Regions from separate parts of the Streptomyces sp. NBC_00663 genome, predicted to be linked through region 2. Evidence: riboswitches for the same ligand, from Rfam matches in the RefSeq annotation. Region 2 holds a riboswitch; each other region holds the start of a gene.
What was found. A riboswitch is a leader RNA that binds a small molecule or an ion and turns the genes downstream of it on or off. The one in region 2 is predicted to bind cyclic di-AMP.
Positions count from the first base shown of each region.

Region 1: it holds a riboswitch for cyclic di-AMP, as region 2 does, so the genes downstream of both, OG866_RS37560 (C40 family peptidase) here and OG866_RS12250 (hypothetical protein) in region 2, are expected to answer to the same signal.
Region 3: it holds a riboswitch for cyclic di-AMP, as region 2 does, so the genes downstream of both, OG866_RS11150 (M23 family metallopeptidase) here and OG866_RS12250 (hypothetical protein) in region 2, are expected to answer to the same signal.
Region 4: it holds a riboswitch for cyclic di-AMP, as region 2 does, so the genes downstream of both, OG866_RS06490 (M23 family metallopeptidase) here and OG866_RS12250 (hypothetical protein) in region 2, are expected to answer to the same signal.

Region 1 covers NZ_CP109027.1:8,270,424-8,274,603, forward strand. The annotation lists gene OG866_RS37545 (ATP-binding protein) at 1-421, shown strand, start outside; gene OG866_RS37550 (LysR family transcriptional regulator) at 418-1,338, opposite strand; gene OG866_RS37555 (LysE family translocator) at 1,440-2,063, shown strand; gene OG866_RS37560 (C40 family peptidase) at 2,137-2,610, opposite strand; cyclic di-AMP (ydaO/yuaA leader) riboswitch at 2,614-2,821, opposite strand; gene OG866_RS37565 (hypothetical protein) at 3,172-3,480, opposite strand; gene OG866_RS37570 (ATP-dependent Clp protease proteolytic subunit) at 3,488-4,123, opposite strand.
Region 2 covers NZ_CP109027.1:2,757,966-2,762,145, reverse strand. The annotation lists gene OG866_RS12265 (GntR family transcriptional regulator) at 1-69, shown strand, start outside; gene OG866_RS12260 (flavoprotein) at 286-795, opposite strand; gene OG866_RS12255 (helix-turn-helix domain-containing protein) at 846-2,081, opposite strand; gene OG866_RS12250 (hypothetical protein) at 2,420-2,650, opposite strand; cyclic di-AMP (ydaO/yuaA leader) riboswitch at 2,660-2,840, opposite strand; gene OG866_RS12245 (TIGR04255 family protein) at 3,402-4,180, shown strand, end outside.
Region 3 covers NZ_CP109027.1:2,488,896-2,493,075, forward strand. The annotation lists gene OG866_RS11140 (HPr family phosphocarrier protein) at 1-88, shown strand, start outside; gene OG866_RS11145 (GntR family transcriptional regulator) at 225-920, opposite strand; gene OG866_RS11150 (M23 family metallopeptidase) at 1,129-1,893, opposite strand; cyclic di-AMP (ydaO/yuaA leader) riboswitch at 1,906-2,068, opposite strand; gene OG866_RS11155 (M16 family metallopeptidase) at 2,260-3,648, opposite strand; gene OG866_RS11160 (M16 family metallopeptidase) at 3,645-4,180, opposite strand, start outside.
Region 4 covers NZ_CP109027.1:1,418,548-1,422,727, forward strand. The annotation lists gene OG866_RS06485 (exo-rhamnogalacturonan lyase family protein) at 1-857, opposite strand, end outside; gene OG866_RS06490 (M23 family metallopeptidase) at 1,077-2,033, opposite strand; cyclic di-AMP (ydaO/yuaA leader) riboswitch at 2,036-2,206, opposite strand; gene OG866_RS06495 (alpha-galactosidase) at 2,513-4,180, opposite strand, start outside.

The sequences.
Region 1 (4,180 bases), 5.5 Mb from region 2:
CGATCCCGCCTCGGTCTCCGCGGCCCGCGCCTACGTCCTGAGCACCCTGGCGGAATGGGGGCTGCCGGCGGACACGGAAGCGGCGGAGACGATCCGGCTGATCGTCTCCGAACTAGCCACCAACGCCGTACAGCACACTTTCGGGCAGTCACCCACCTTCACGGTGGACCTCCACCTCGACCGTGACGAACACCTGCGCATCGGGGTCACCGACAGCCACCCCCGCTTCCCGAAGCGGCTGCCGGCCGCCGTCCAGCAGGACAACGGCCGCGGCATGGTGATCATCCGCTGGCTCACCGCGGAATACGGCGGCAAGCTCAGAGTCAGGCCGACCCGCGAGGGCGGCAAGACCGTCTCCATCGAACTCCCGTGGACGGTACCGGCGGAGCCGGTGTCGGCGGCGGGACAGCAAGAACCCTAGACACCCCCCTGCTTGGCGCGGCCGAAGGCGCCGCGGAGCAGTGCCCGGAACGCGTCCGCCGCAGGGGCCGGCCCGCCGGCCCGGTGGGCGACCGAGATCGTACGGCGCAGTTCTCCCGTCCCCAGCGGCCGCATCCCCACCGGAGTGACCGCCGTCCGCGCCACCATCTCCGGGACCACCGCGACCCCGAGCCCCGCACTGACCAGCGCGCACACCAGGGCGTACACCGGAGTCGCCACCAGGACGGACGGCGTGGCCCCGGCCCGGGCGAGGAGCGCCTCCACGCCGCGCCGGGCGGGATGGTCCGGCGCCATGCTGATCAGCGGCTGCCCGGCGAGTGCGCTGAGAGGCAGCCGCGAGGTGTCGCTCGTGAGGACGTGCCCCGGAGCGGTCACCAGCACCAGCTCCTCCACCAGGACCGGTTCCGTGCTGACGGACGCGGGGAGCTGCACCGGGTCCGCGGGTTCGTAGGAGTGCGTCAGCGCCAGGTCCACGTCACCGGCGGCCACCGCCTCCACCCCGGCCGGCGGTTCGAGGTGGGCGACCGTCAGCTCCACGTCCGGATGCGCCCGGCGGAACGCGCTCAGCACGGACGGCAGCAGATGGATCCCCGCGGTCTGGAAGGTGCCGAGCCGCAGTGTGCCGCCGGACAGCCCGGTCAGCCGGGCCAGTTCGTGCCGGGCCTGCTCCAGTTCGTCCAGCACCCGGCGCGCCCGCGCCGCGAGCAGTTCACCGGCGCCGGTGAGCCGCGCGCCGCGGTGATGCCGTACGAGAAGCGCCGTGCCCGCCTCCCGCTCCAGCTTGGCCAGCTGCTGCGAGAGCGCGGGGGTGGTGTACCCGAGGCGCTCGGCGGCCCGGGTGATCGAGCCGGCCTCGGCGACCGCGACCAGGGCGGCGAGGCGGTTCGGGTCGTGCATGCCGGTCTCCGGATCCTGGGCCGAGCCTAAAGGGATGCTTAAGGCAGACCAAGAATATTCGACATACCTGCTGAAGGCTCCCGCACGGCACGCTGAACGGCATGGACGGACAACTCATCGCCTTCACCGGGGTCGCCGCCGGCATGGTCGCCATGCCGGGCGCCGACTTCACCGTCGTCGTACGCAATGCCCTGGTCTCCCGCCGGGCCGGTGTCGCGAGTGCCCTCGGCGTCGCGGGCGGGCTGCTGCTGCACACGGCGCTCGCGGTGGCCGGGGTCGCCGCGGTCCTGGCGGCCGTCCCGGCGCTGTTCAGCGCCCTCCAACTCCTGGGCGGTGCCTATGTGCTGTACCTGGGTGTACGGACGCTGCGCTCACTGAGCCGTCCGTACAGCGCGGTCGAGGAGTCCGGGGGCGGCGCCGTACGGCCGGTACGGCAGGGGTTCGTCACCAACGCCCTGAATCCGAAGGCGCCCATCACCTTCCTGAGTCTGTTGCCGCAGTTCGTGCCGGCGGGCGAGCCCGCGTTGCCCCGGACGCTGCTGCTGGCGCTGATCGTGGTCGTGCTCGCCCTGGTGTGGTTCCCGGCGGTGGCGCTGCTGGTGGACCGGCTGGGCCGATGGCTGCGGCGCCCGCGGGCCGCGCGGCTCGTCGCGGGGGTCACCGGGGCCGCGCTGACCGTTCTGGGCGCGGTCCTGCTGCTGGAAGGGCTGTCGGCTCTCGGCTGAGAGGACCCGCGGGGGTGACGGCTGGTCAGGTCGCCGCCACCCCCGCGGGAGAGTCACCGGCCCGCTCGGGGGGCTATTTGACCCGGCCGTACCAGACGCTGCTCGACCAGATCTTCTCGAGCTTCACGACCTCCCCGCTCTTCGGGGAGTGCCAGATCTTTCCCTTCCCGGCGTAGATGCCGACGTGGTACACGTTCGACCCCGAGTGGAAGAACACGAGGTCCCCGGCTTTGCGACTGCCGGAGGAGATGTGGCGGGTCTTGTTGTACTGCTGGGCCGCTGTGCGGGGCAGGCTTTTGCCCGCCTTCTTGTACGAGTACAGCGTGAGCCCTGAGCAGTCGAACCTGTGCGGTCCCGTGGCGCCCCACTTGTAGGGGGAGCCCTTCTTGGAAGCCGCCACCTGAAGTGCCTTGGTCGCCGGTGTCGCGGCCTCCGCGTCGGACGCGACGCCCGGGACCACGATGGAGCCGCCCACTGCGGCGATGGTGAGGGCCGAGGCCGTACCGGCTCGGGCCATCAGCGACGGGACACGATTGAGCGCAGACATGCGCAACCCTTCGTCAGCCGCCTGTGAAGGATGACCTGTCGGATTCGGGCTGGCGAAGTTGCCCGGCCGCGTTGTCGCGGCTTCACCCCAAGGGCTGCTCGGACCGGCATCTCCGAAGAGAGCGACCGTCCCGGCGACCCGTCTTGCCTGGGTCCTCCACTCCTGCCGATCCACTCCTGTCGACCGGTCATCCGGGCGGCGGCAGGACTCGGCGTCCGCCCGGACCGCCCCGCCGCTGCGGCGGGGGCTTGTCGTCAGTCAGGGATCTTCACGTACTCAATGCCGAAAAACCCAATGGAATCGGGGATTTGTGTTGTTACTCACCACTCACCCGTTCGGGTGGACACTCCTCTGTTCGAGCGACCGTCGAGGGGTCCGAGGAGCCTCGGACCAGCGACGGAACAACCCATTCCGGCCCCGGGCTACGCGCGTTGCGCAAGCCTGACGGGCCCGCAGAACCACTGATGGCTACGCCATATGGGGGTACGTCTTTTGGTCCGTTTGAAGGCCGGTCCGGACGGCTCGTGTCGCGACGGGCGGTCCGGAACGGGTGCCGGTGCGTCAACTGTCGGAGTGCGGCGGCACCGTGACCCGCGCCGTGCGCCGCTCACCGTCCAGGACGCGCAGCGCCCGTGTCAGCGTTTCCGCGTGCAACTCGGCCTCCCCCCGCTGATGCATCGTCGCCAGCGCGTCGCGCAGCTCGGCCGCCTTGGCGACCAGCGCCTGGGCGGCCCGCAGCCCGCGGTAGGTGTCACCGGGGTGCGCGGGGTTGATCCGGCCGAGCAGGTCGACCACGTCGAGGTAACGGTCGATCAACTCGCCCTCGGCGCGGGTCAGCGCGGGCAGCGGAGGCAGTTCGGGCGGCAGCATCGCCCGCTCACCGGGCGTCGGACGCGGGGCGCGGCGCCTTGCGGCTGGGGATGATCCGGTCCACCAGGCCGTATTCCAGGGCCTCTTGGGCGGTGAGGATCTTGTTCCGCTCGATGTCCTCCGTGACTTGCTCACGGGTCCGCCCGGTGTGCCGTACGAGCATCTCCTCCAGGCGGTCGCGGATCCGCCCCAACTCCGTTGCCTGGATGGCCAGATCGCTGGCCTGGCCCTCCACCGGCTCGGACAGAGAGGGCTGGTGGATCACCATCCGCGCGCCCGGCAGCGTGGACCGCTTGCCCGCGGCGCCCGCCGCCAGCAGCACGGCCGCGGACGAGCCTGCCTGCCCCAGGCAGATCGTCTCCACGTCACAGGAGACGTACCGCATGGTGTCGTAGATCGCCGACATGGCGCCGAAGTCGCCGCCGGGGGAGTTGATGTACAGCGAGATGTCCCGGTCGGGGTCCTGGTACTCGAGGTGCATGAACTGCGCCATCACGTCGTTGGCCGAGGTGGCGTCGACCTGGGTGCCGAGGAAGACGATCCGCTCCTCCAGCAGCTTCGAGTACGGGTCCATCGTCTTGCTGCCGAAGCTGGTGCGCTCGGTGAACTCGGGCAGGACGTGGCGGGCGGTCGGTCGGGTCATGGTGGGTCCCCTCCTTCTGCGTCTGTAAAAAATGTACAGGACGTACGTGACGTTATG
Region 2 (4,180 bases):
CGGTTGCTCGGGGAGCGGCTCGACCGGCTTGAGCGGCTTGTGGGAAGCGAGACTCCACCTTCACCGTGAGTTCGTCCGCCCGCCTCAGCAGTCGTTCGACCTTGACGCGCGCCTCGCTCAAACTCGCTTTGATCCAAGCGAGTTCAGCAGGAGTCATGCCTTCCCACTCGCCGCTTCGCTCCGTGATCCCTGACATGCCAATGAGCATGTAGCCGGGAACGGCAGTGGACCCGGACAGACTGTCCGGGTCCACTTTCCTTGCAGGTCACACGGGTTGACGACTCGTCACCTCGTAACGTCGTCCACAGCATCCAGCACTGCCCCCCACGGGAGTTCGCGCCCCGCCGGCGCTTCGCGCGGCTCGTGCAGCGGCCAGACGTCCGGCCCGCCGACGATACGCACGTCCCCCGCCAGGAGGGTGTCGATGTGGTGCTGCCATGCCGGGTGACGGGAGTGAGCCGCGTTCACCCGAGGGAAGACGACCACGGGCAATCCGAGGGTGCCGATCGCCTCGCCCACTTGTGTCAGAGCCTGGTTATCCATCAGGCCCATGGCGAGCTTCGCCACCATGTTTGCCGACGCGGGAGCGACCACATAGCAGTCAACCGGCGGATGACGTCGGGCCTCGCCGGGCAAGCGCGGCTCATCGCGCACAGGCAGTCCGGTCAGCTTCTCCAACTGCTCCACCTCGCCGCTCAATCGCAGCCACTGACCTGCGGTCGGCGTGAGTGTGACGGCCACCTGCCATCCGCGCTCCATCGCAGGCTCAACCAGGCCAGTGCGCAGCACCTCCACGCCTCCGGCCGCGGACCCGACGACTCCGAGCACCCCGCGCTTGCCTGAACTCACTGCACCGCCCTGCACCGTTGAGCCATCACGAACACCTCAGACGATCGCGAGCCGCCGGTGACCGGTGATTGTTTGATCAGATCCCGCAGTGTCTCGCGCACCCTGGGATTGTTGCGCACGAGCTGTGGCGATGTGCGCTCAGCCGTGCGGAGTTCCGTGAATGCCTCATCGCCCTGTCCGTTGAGCGACAGGGCACGCGCGAAGTCGATGCGGTGCGACACGCTGCGTTCCTGTGGCATGTGGTCGACGTTGATCCGGCCGTGTTCCACCACGTACGAGACGTTGTCGAGGTCCAGCTCGACGGACAGGCGGTGAAGCAGGACGTTCGTGGGTCCGAAGCCTGTCTGCCAATAGTTCTCATCTGAGCCGAGATCCTCCGCGAGTGCCTCGGCTCGGTCCAGAAGACCGGTTGCAGTGGGCCGGTCCTGGTGGCGCGCCGCTGCCACGGCGGCACGTAGGTGGATCATCCCCAGCAAGCTGAGTGCCGCGGGGTTGTTGTCGGTCACCTGGGACGACAGCCACGCTGCGGCCGTGTTACCCAGCTCCAACGCGTCGTCGTACCGGCCGTTAGCCAGAAGGGCGTGAGTGCCGGACCGTGCCGCGGACGCCAACACGAGCGGGTCGTCAGACTCGTCAGCGGCACGCATCGCGCGCTCTGCGGCGAGCCACGAGATGTCCGATTCGCCGATCTTCGCGAGTGTCGTAGCTGCGAGGTGATGGGTACGGGCTGACACTGCCCAGCAGTCGCTACGGTCCTCGCCGCGCCGTGCGGCTCGCTCCTCCAACTCTTGCGCAGTCTGAAGGAGCGCGGGGAGCGCAGATATGACGCCGCCGAGTCGACCACGCTGGTAGTCGTTCCATGCTTGCTCCACACGTACAGCCACGGGTGCCGGCGTGGGGAGCTGCACCTCAGCCTCGGGCCCGAAGAGCAGACGAGAAAGCCGACGCGGGCTCATGAGCGCGTCGCGTACGGCCGGTACGTCGTCCTGCTGCTTCTCGTCCTCCATGAGCACGGTCTGACCGAGCAGGTCTCCGAGGGGAACGCGCAGGATGCGAGCCAGCTCAGCGAGCATGTCGATGCGAGGGGGCTTCCGGCGCCCTGTCTCGATCTTTGCCAACCAGTCAGTGCTACGGCCAACCAGGCCAGCGAGCACCTCTTGCGTGTAGCCGCGACGCTTCCGGTAGAACGCGATGCGTTCACCGATGCTGAGGTGATCTCCAAGACCACGCATTGCGTGTTGCCTCCTGCTGGATGGTGGGGGCCGGTTTTCACGGTACAGAGCCGGTGGTGGGGCGGGTAGTTGGCCCCGCGTGCTGCGAGACCGGAACGAGTCTGGAGGCAGCCAACGCAAAGGGCCCGGACAGAGTGTCCGGGCCCTCCTGTTGAGCACCTACACGCTAGATGATCCCTATCTGGCTCAGGCGTAACGTGATGCCCAGATGAGCCCGCTCTTGTGGGCGGTCTCTCATCTGGGCACAAGCGAAGCTCATCTCAGGATCGCTGAGGGCCCCAGGCCAAACGCTCCGGAGCTAAGGGCAGAGCCTCATGGATACGGCTACGAGGTTCGTATCACTGCTCGTTCCACGCGTACGTCAGGATGATGAATGCCATCACGATCGTGCCGCACCCGGCATTCATCCCGAACTCCAGGGCTTTGACCAGCCACAAGTCCATCGGCACGTGATGGATGATGCTGGCGTAGAGGCCCGCGATGATCGAAAACATGACTGCGAACACTGCCTCAAACCCCGGAGCGTAAGACGCCCTGGGGACGGGCGGGTTGTTCGGCAACGCAGACATGACTGCCTTCACCCTTCATTTAAGCCGCCTGTGAAGGATGACCTGTCGGATTCGGGCTGGCGAAGATGCCCGGCTGCGTTGCCGCAGCTTCACCCCAAGGGCTGCCCGGAGGTTTGCTCCGGCGCCCGGTGTTGCTGGGTCCCCCACTCCTGCCGCGCTCCATGTGTACGGAACTCGGCGTCCAGGCAGCGGCAGGACTCAGCGTCCGCCTGGGCGGCCTCACCTACGTCAGTGAGGGCTTGTGATGGGAGATCCTCCACCTCAAAGACGAGTAAATCCAATGGGAGAGCCGCTACGTGCTGTGACTCACACACAGCGCGTCCGGAGGGTGTCGAACGAACGTCTAAACGGGCTGGCAGTAAGCCTATTGACTCAACGTCAGGAAAAAAATCTGACTATAACGATCGCGCCTATAAAGATCAGATAATGACGCTGTGTAGCGCCACGCCCCCCGTTCGGCCGCGGATGGGCGCGAGTCGAAGCGTGGCGGGCCGACCGCGCCCCGGCGACTTCGGAAGGTGCCGTCTGGGTCGAACACGTGAACGGATCCGAGATGTGGGTGATCAATAATGTGGCCGGTTAGTCACTTCGAGTGACTCAAATCACATGTTCGCGTCGACAGTGACCGCCCCAGCCCATACTCTTCAGCCAAGTAGTAGGCGAAGGGTGCTGCCGCACTGAAAGCGGGCAGGCTCAAGGGGAGGGGGGCGAGCGTATTGCTGGGTCCTCTTCCCGCATCAGGGAGGCCGACGTGAGGGAACTGCCAGACTTTGCGCGTCCGCCTGTTGTGGAGGTGGCGTGTGGTCTGCAATTCCGGCGGATCACCGGAATCCATGGCCTGAAGTTGACGCCGCTATACGAAACGTGGAGGGCCGAGCTACCCAATGTAGAGGAGCATCCACCACTTCCTGGTATGGAACCAAACGTCGGGCCGGGGCCGAAGATCAAGCTGGATCTTGCGTCGTTGCCGGCCGCGCGATACTGGTTTCTTGACGACTCCGGGAGGGACTTGGTTCAACTCCAGCAAGACAGGCTGATTGTAAATTGGCGTGACGTTGGGGACGGTACTCCGTATCCACGCTTCGGTTATGTACTTTCCAAACTTAAGAAGCGTCTTGACGAGTTGGCTAATTTTGTTGATCGCGCTTTCGGTGCAAAGCTAGAGGTTATTCATGCCGAGCTAAGCTACGTCAACGCTCTCGCTGGTGAGTCCGGAGACCCTCTGGATCCTCACGATGTGTTCCATACGTGGCCGGACTTCGCTCTGCACCACCTTGGAAAGCCTGTAAATTCGCAAATCGTTTTTGACTTCCCAATCGAGGAGTTTCAGAGCGGGCGAAATTTCTTTTTGCGTGCGGCGATTGAATCTGGAAGCCTGCTCACTGGACAGGCGGGAAATTTCCTCACGATGACCGTCCAGGGGCGTCCTGGCTCCACTGGTTCAAGCGGGGCGGTCGCTGCCATCGAGGAAGCGCATGAGCACCTTGTAGCTAGCTTCGCAGAAATCACCACTGATTCGGCTCACAAGCG
Region 3 (4,180 bases), 270 kb from region 2:
GTCGGACGCCGAGGGTGCGGACGCCGCCCTCGACCGTCTGGCGAAGCTGGTCTCCGAGGGGCTCGAGGAGCTTCCCGAGACCGTCTGATTTATCGGGGCCGACTGAATCACGGCACCACTGAAGGGCTCGTCCGAGTTTATCGGGCGGGCCCTTTGCATTTCCCTCGGACGGGCAGCAGAAATAATCCCCGCGAATTACTTCCTCTTTGTATACGGCCCTCGTGTTAATGCCGCAGGCTCGTCATGTTTACGGGATGTTGCGAGTTCCTCACACGATCGGGCCGATCTCCCGCGGCGCGGAATCGGAGCCGGTGCACGGCGGTCGAGCGCTCGGTGTGCAGCGCGGTGACCGCACGCGCGCGTTCCCCGTCGCCGCGTGCCACGGCGTCGACGATCGCGCCGTGCTCGGCCCAGGACTCGGCGGGGTTGGCGGGCGCGTCCACCGTGTACATCCAGGAGATCTTGTGGCGCAGCTGGGTCAGCATCGAGGTCAGCGCGGGGCTGCCGGAGGCCTGCGCGAGCGTCTCGTGGAACCAGCCGCCCAGGGAGCGCAGATCCTCGCTGTTGCCCCGCCTGGCCCGCTCCTGCCCCAGCCTGACCAGGCCGCGCAGGACCTTGAGGTGCGCCTCGGTGCGGCGCTGGGCGGCCCGGGAGGCGCCCAGCGGCTCCAGGAGCATCCGCATCTCCAGCAGGTCGGCGGCCTCCTGCTCGGTCGGTTCGGCGACGCACGCGCCCGCGTGCCGCCGCGTCACCACGAAGCCCTCGGCCTCCAGCGTGCGCAGGGCCTCCCGGACGGGGACACGGGAGACGCCGTAGCGGCGGGCGAGGAGTTCCTCGGTGAGGCGGCTGCCGCGCTCGTGGACACCGGAGACGATGTCGTCCCTGATCGCGGTGCATACCGAGTGCGCCGGAATACGCATGACCGACCTCCGTCTTAATCCCCGTGAAACGTCGATGATTGACGTGTGTTCAGTGACTCTATTGCAAAGAGCGGGAATTTCCGATGGCGGACCGGAATCCATGGATATTTTTTGGACAGCCGGGTACCGAAAACGGCGAAACCCCGGCTCGGGTGAGCCGGGGTTCCGGGAGATCCTGCGATCCGTCGTCAGACGTTCACACCGCGTGTCAGACGTTCACACCGTGCGAGCGCAGGTAGGCGACGGGGTCGATGTCCGAGCCGTACTCGGCGGTCGTCCTGGCCTCGAAGTGCAGGTGCGGGCCGGTGACGTTGCCGGTCGCGCCGGACAGGCCGATCTGCTGGCCCGGGGTGACCGTCTGGCCGACCGAGACACCGATGGACGACAGATGGCCGTACTGGGTGTACGTGCCGTCGTTCATCTTGATCACGATGTTGTTGCCGTACGACCCGCCCCAGCCGGCCTCGACGACGGTGCCGGAGCCGACCGCGTGGACGGAGGTGCCGCTGGCGGCGTGGAAGTCGACCCCGGTGTGGCTGCCGGAGGACCAGACGGCGCCGCCGGCCTTGTAGCCGGTGGAGATGTACGAGCCAGAGATCGGGGCGACGTAGGAGCTGAGGCGCTTGCGCTCGGCGGCGGCGCGGGCGGCGCGCTCCTTGGCCTCGCGCTCCTTCTTGGCCTTGGCGGCGGCCTTCTTGCGCGCCAGCTCCTCGGCCTTCTGCTGAGCGGCCTCCTCGGCGGCCTGCTGCTGGGCCTCGGCCTGGGCGTCGATCTGGTCGGCGACCGAGTCGCCGATGGTGACGACCGGGATGAGGCCGGTCTGCTCGGCCGCGGGCTCCGCGGCGAGGGCCGGGGCGGCGAGGGTGCCGATGACGCCGGTGGTGGTGAGAGCCGCGATCCCCGCCGCACGGGCGGTGGTGCGCTTCATCCGGCTCGGGGCACGGTGCTTCCCGGTGGCGCGCGTGAACGCCATGTAGTGGCTGATCCTTTCCTTCCCTCTCGCCTACCGGGTTAGCTGACGGGTTCGGAGCAGGAAGGTCTCCTACGGACCCCCTCGCTGACGCGCGGGCATCCGATTCACCCCAGGGACTGCATGGGTCCCCGGCTCCCCTGGCTCGCGCCGTACGGGGACTCGGCGATGACTGTCCGGTGCCGCGGATGCGGCGCACTGCGTGACGAACAGCCCGGACGACGCTAAGGGGGGCCACTTTCAATCCCCAAACGGATCAGGAAGTTTGTAGCGCATCCCACAGGGCAAACGGGCAACCAACCTTCAATTCGGACATCAAAGGGCCCTGGTGACGCATCAGTCGCCAGGGCCCCTTCACGCGCGCGTGCTCTACTCGGCCGACACCACGGTCACTTCACCGATGCCGAGGGCCTCCACGGGCTCCTTGATGGCCGCCGCGTCGCCGACCAGGATCGTCACCAGACGGTCCACCGGGAAGGCGTTGACGGCCGCCGCGGTGGCCTCGACCGTGCCGGTCGCGGCGAGCTGCCGGTACAGCGTGGCCTGGTAGTCGTCGGGCAGGTACTGCTCGACCTGGTCCGCCAGCGTGCTCGCCACGGCCGCCGCGGTCTCGTACTTGAGCGGTGCCACACCGACGAGGTTCTGCACGGCGACGTCACGCTCGGCGTCGGTGAGCCCCTCCGCGGCGAGGGTGCGCAGCACCGTCCACAGGTCGTCGAGGGCGGGGCCGGTGTTCGGGGTGTCGACGGAGCCGCTGATGGCCAGCATCGCGGCACCGGTGCCGTCCGGGGCGGACCTGAGGACCTGCCCGAACGCGCGCACGCCGTAGGTGTAGCCCTTCTCCTCGCGCAGGACGCGGTCCAGGCGGGAGGTGAGGGTGCCGCCGAGGCAGTAGGTGCCGAGCACCTGCGCGGGCCACACGCGGTCGTGCCGGTCGGCGCCGATACGGCCGATCAGCAGCTGCGTCTGGACGGCGCCGGGGCGGTCCACGATGACGACCCGGCCGGTGTCGTCGGCGGTGATGGCCGGTACCGGGCGCGGCTCGGCCGCGGAGCCGGTCCACGAGCCGAGGGTGTCGCCGAGCAGCGCGTCCAGGTCGACGTCCGTGAGGTCGCCGACGACCACGACGGTGCCGGTGGCGGGGCGGACATGCTTCTCGTAGAAGGCGCGTACGGCCGCCGAGTCGATGTTCTGGACGGTCTCCTCGGTGCCCTGGCGGGGGCGGGACATGCGCAGGTCCGCCGGGAACAGCGTCCGGGAGAGCTCCTTGGCGGCCCGGCGCGAGGGGTTGGCCAGCTCGTGCGGAATCTCGTCGAGGCGGTTGGTGACCAGGCGCTCGACCTCGTCGTCCGCGAACGCGGGCGCCCTGAGGGCGTCGGCGAGCAGCCCGAGCGCCTTGGGCAGCCGGGAGACCGGGACTTCGAGGCTCAGGCGGACGCCGGGGTGGTCGGCGTGCGCGTCGAGGGTGGCGCCGCAGCGCTCCAGCTCGGCGGCGAACTCCTCGGCGGAGTGCTTGTCGGTGCCCTCGGAGAAGGCGCGCGCCATGATCGTGGCGACGCCGTCCAGGCCCGCCGGTTCGGCGTCCAGGGGGGCGTCGAGAAGGACCTCGACGGCGACGACCTGCTGGCCGGGGCGGTGGCAGCGCAGCACGGTGAGGCCGTTGTGGAGCGTCCCGCGCGTGGGGGCCGGGAACGCCCAGGGCTTGGCCTCGCCCGCCTGGGGCTGGGGCTGGAACTCCATCGTGGCGAGCTCGGTCACTTGGCCGCCTCCTCGTTCTTGTCACCGGCTTCGACGGTGGCTTCGGCCTCGGGGTCCTCGGGCGGGTCCGCGTCCTCGGCGGTCTCCCCGGAGACGGGTTCGTAGACGAGCACCGCGCGGTTGTCGGGGCGCAGGCGGGCCTTGGCGACCTCCTGGACCTCCGCCGCGGTCACCTCCAGGACGCGGTTGACCGCGGTGAGGGCGAGCTGCGGGTCGCCGAACAGGACTGCGTAGCGGCACAGTTCGTCGGCGCGGCCCGCGACGGTGCCGAGCCGGTCCAGCCACTCGCGCTCCAACTGGGCCTGGGCGCGCTCCATTTCCTCGTCCGTGGGGCCCTCCGCGGCGAACCGGGCGAGCTCCTCGTCGATGGCGGTCTCGATGACCGGCACCTCGACGTCACCGGACGTCTTCACGTCCAGCCAGCCCAGGGAGGGCGCTCCGGCCAGCCGCAGCAGACCGAAGCCGGCCGCGACGGCCGTACGGTCGCGGCGGACGAGCCGGTTGTAGAGGCGGGAGGACTCGCCGCCGCCGA
Region 4 (4,180 bases), 1.3 Mb from region 2:
CCGTCGGAGTCGGCGAACCGCACATGGCGGTCGTAGGGCTGATCGCTCAGCGGCACGGTGAAGCGCACGCCGAGACCGCGCAGGAAGTCGCCCTCGTCGGAGCCGGGCGTCTGCTCGCCGTCCCAGACGAAGGTGTGGACGAGCCGGAAGGACTCGGCTCCCGCGAAGAAGGCGAACCGCAGGACGAACGGCAGCCAGTCGCGGCCGCCGTGCCGGTGCCGGCCCTCGACCCGGACGACGGCCCGGACCGGTCCGTCCTGCTCCACCTCGACCTTCTCGATCCGGCCCAGGAAGCGCGCGACGTCCGCCCCGTCCCGTACGGACTCCTGCCGCAGCGCGACCAGCTTTCCGTCCCGGGCGATCTCGGCCGAGCCCCGCCGCACGCTCCGTACGACGGTGTCGGACCCCTTCGCGCCGAACACGGCCGTGATCACACCGGTCGACACCTCCACGCGGCCCGCGGAGCGGGTGACCGTGACCTTCCGTTCCGGCGCGGCCGGGGTGCCCGCCGCCAGCTTGTAGGCGGAGGCCTTCGGCGCGCCGGGCGCGAGGGCGTGGGCCGTCCACTTCACCGAGCCGTCGGGCCAGTAGCCGGTGACCCAGCTCTGGACGGGAACGTCGTCACCGGCGGCGGTCGTCAGCCGGAACGGCTGCTCCGGCCGGTACGCCCCGCGCGCCCAGGGCACGCCCCAGGTGGCACCGGCGTGGACGTCGGGGGCCGAGCCCTCCAGCCAGCGCAGTTCGGTGTCGTCGGCGTCCGCCGCGGTGGCGGTGCGGGACAGGGCCCAGGAGAACTGGGCCGCGGCGGCCGCGGCTGCGGCGCCTTTGATGACGGTGCGTCGGTCGACGCCGGGCACGGGGACCTCCGGATGCGGGTGCGGATGCGGACGCGGATGTGCGTAGAAAGCGCTTGCATCGCTTCGGAGATCACTGTGGTCCCACCCTCCCCTCCCTGTCGACGGTTTGGACAGCCGCGCCACAAGACCGCAATGAAGCGATCATGAAACGGCAAGACCCAACACCGAAGGCCGGACCCGGGGATCGGGGTCCGGCCTTCGGTGGCATCGGGGGGAGCGTCAGCCGACGGCGACACCCTTCGAGCGGAGGTACGCGACCGGGTCCACGTCCGAGCCGTAGTCCGGCGTGGTGCGGATCTCGAAGTGGAGGTGCGGTCCGGTGACGTTGCCGGTGGCGCCGGAGAGGCCGATCTGCTGGCCCTCGGTGACGGTCTGTCCGGACGAGACCGAGAGCGCGGACAGGTGGGCGTACTGCGCGTAGTAGCCGTCGGCCAGCTTGATGACGACCTGGTTGCCGTACGCGCCGCCCCAGCCGGCGGAGACGACGGTGCCCGCGGCCACGGCCTTCAGCGAGGTGCCGGTCGGGACGACGAAGTCGGTGCCCGTGTGGTAGCCGCTGGACCACATGCTGCCCGCCGTGTGGTAGGCGGTGCCGACGGTGGCGCCGACCACGGGGAGGGTGTAGCCGCTGGAGCCGGCGGTGCTGGTCGACTCGCTGCTCCGGGTGGCCGTCGTCGTGTCCGAGGAGGACGAGGACTTCTCGGCACTCGTGGACTTGTCGGAGCTCGCGGACTTCTCCGCGCTCGCCGACTTGTCCGTGCTCGCCGCCGCCTTCTTGCCCAGCGTGAGCTTCAGGCCCGGGTGGATGAGCGACGGGTCGGACCCGACGGCCTCGCGGTTGTCCGAGTACAGCTTCTTCCAGCCGCCGGTGACGTTCTGCTCGTCGGCGATCTTCGAGAGGTAGTCGCCCGCCCGCACCGAATAGGTGCGCACGGTCGCGGTGTTCGCGGCACCCTTCTTCTGCGCGGCCTTCTCGGTGGCCGTCTTCTCGACCACCGGAAGGGACTGGGCGGCCTTTTCCGAAACCGACTGCGAGACGGACTGCGGGGTGGCCGCGTGGGCGCCGGCGGCACCCATCAGAGGCAGGGCGAGTGCGGCGCCACCGGTACCGGCGACGGCGATCGAGCGGGTGAGGCGCTGGGACCTCGGGCGGCGGTGCTTACCCTTCGCGGGCATGGCGAATTCCTCTCCGGCGCCTACGAGGTGAGCTGTCGGGTGCGGACTGGAGATGCCCGGACGCACCGAGGTGCGCCTTAACCCCAAGCCTGTTCCGGAAGACCGGCCCAGGCATTCGTACCTGTGGGTCCCCCGCTCCTGCCGTTCACGGGTGAGTTGCGCGGATTCCGGGCGGCGGCAGGATTGGGCGTCCGTCCGGATTGGTGGCGAACGTAAGCGAGGAAGACGCAAAGGGACAAGTAAGGGGTTCCAGGACGATTGCATTCCTCTTGATCCGCTGTGAATTTCCCGGTCACCCTCCGTGCATTGGTGCCACTTCCCGAAAGGCAAACCCCAGCATTTGAAGGCGCATTACGTGAACATGACGGACGACGCAGGGTCACCGATATGACGCTCCTCACGTGCCGTTTACACAGCTCCCCTTATTCCAGAGCGAGTTGGAATGAAGGCCACGGAAGACGCCAATTCGGACAGAAAGCTCAGATGCGACGCAGTCGGAGAACTGCCGCATCCAGATCGCCCCGCAATCCCACCCGCAGCCCGTGATGCTGCAATACGGCACCTCTGAGAATTTCGCCCGTTTCACGGCATTCATACGACGCCGTCGGGTCGAGGCCCCGCAGGCGCAGCGCCGGGACGGGTTCGCCGTAGTGCTGCGCCTGAAGCCAGGCGAGGACGACGGTCTCGTCCCCGAGGACGTACTGCACGGCGCTCAGTCCGCCGCTCGGGGCCCGCAGCCGGTACTGCTCGCCGCGTTGCACGAGGGGCCGGATGTCCTTGTAGAGCTCCACCCAGTCGCGGGCCTCGGCGAGCTCCTCCTCGGTCCACTGCGTGAGGTCGCCGCCGACGCCGAGCACACCGGCCATGGCGCTGACGAAGCGGAAGCGCAGCGAGCTGACCCGGCCGTTGAGCATGGCGTTCGGACTGTCGGTGACCCAGGCCGCCATCGCGCGCGCGGGGTGGAGCTGGCTGAAGCCGTGCTGGATCGAGAGCCGGTCGAGGGGGTCGGTGTTGTCGGAGGTCCACACCTGGTCCGTGCGGCTCATCACGCCGAGGTCGATCCGGCCGCCGCCACCTGAGCAGGACTCGAAGGCGACGCCGGGGTGCGCGGCCCGCAGCCGGTCCAACAGGGCGTAGAAGGCGTGCACATGGTCGACCCAGAGCCGCTGCGGGTAGGACTCGCTCGGCCAGCCCGCATCCGTGAAGCAGCGGTTGAAGTCCCACTTCACATAGTCGATCGGGGCGCTGGACAGCAGGGCGTCGAGCTGCCCCCAGAGGTACTCCTGGACGTCCTCGCGCGCGAGGTTGAGGACGAGCTGGTTGCGCAGTTCCGTCCGCTTTCGTCCCGGTTGGAACTGCACCCAGTCCGGGTGTGCCCGGTACAGGTCGCTGTCGGGGTTGACCATCTCGGGCTCGACCCAGATGCCGAACTGCATGCCGAGGGCGTGCACGGATTCGGCGAGGGGCTTCAGGCCGCCCGGGAAGCGGTCGCGGTTGACCGTCCAGTCGCCGAGTCCGGCGCGGTCGCTGGTACGGGCGCCGAACCAGCCGTCGTCGACCACGAACAACTCGACGCCGATGGCCGCGGCCCGCCGCGCGAGGGCTTCCTGCTGCTCCTCCGAGATGTCGAACTCGGTGGCCTCCCAGGAGTTGAACAGCACCGGCCGGTCCTGCTCCGCGTCCGGGATGACGTAGGCCCGCTGGTAGGCGTGCCACGCGCGACTGGCGCCGCCGAACCCGCCCTCGCTCCACAGACCGGCGAAGACGGGCGTGGTGAACGACTCGCCCGCCACGAGGCGCAGCAGCCCCGAGTCGTCGTATCCGGCACCGCCGGTGATCTGCACGCGCGCGTCGGGGAGCTGGGCCACCGCGATCCGCCAGGAGCCGGACCAGCCGAGGGCGCAGCCGTAGACCTCGCCGCGCTCCTCGGTGGCGTCGGAGTCGAGGGCGACCCAGGGCAGGTGCTGGTGGCCGGTGTGGCCGCGGCGGCTGCCGATGACCTTCTCACCGTAGGTGAGGGGGGAGCGTACGAGCCGGGACTCGGCGGCCCAGCGGCCGTGCAGCTGGGAGAGCCGCCAGTCCTCACGGTCGGGCAGGGTCCAGGTGGCGGAGTCCGCGCGGAGCAGCTCCAGGGCGTCCGCTCCCTG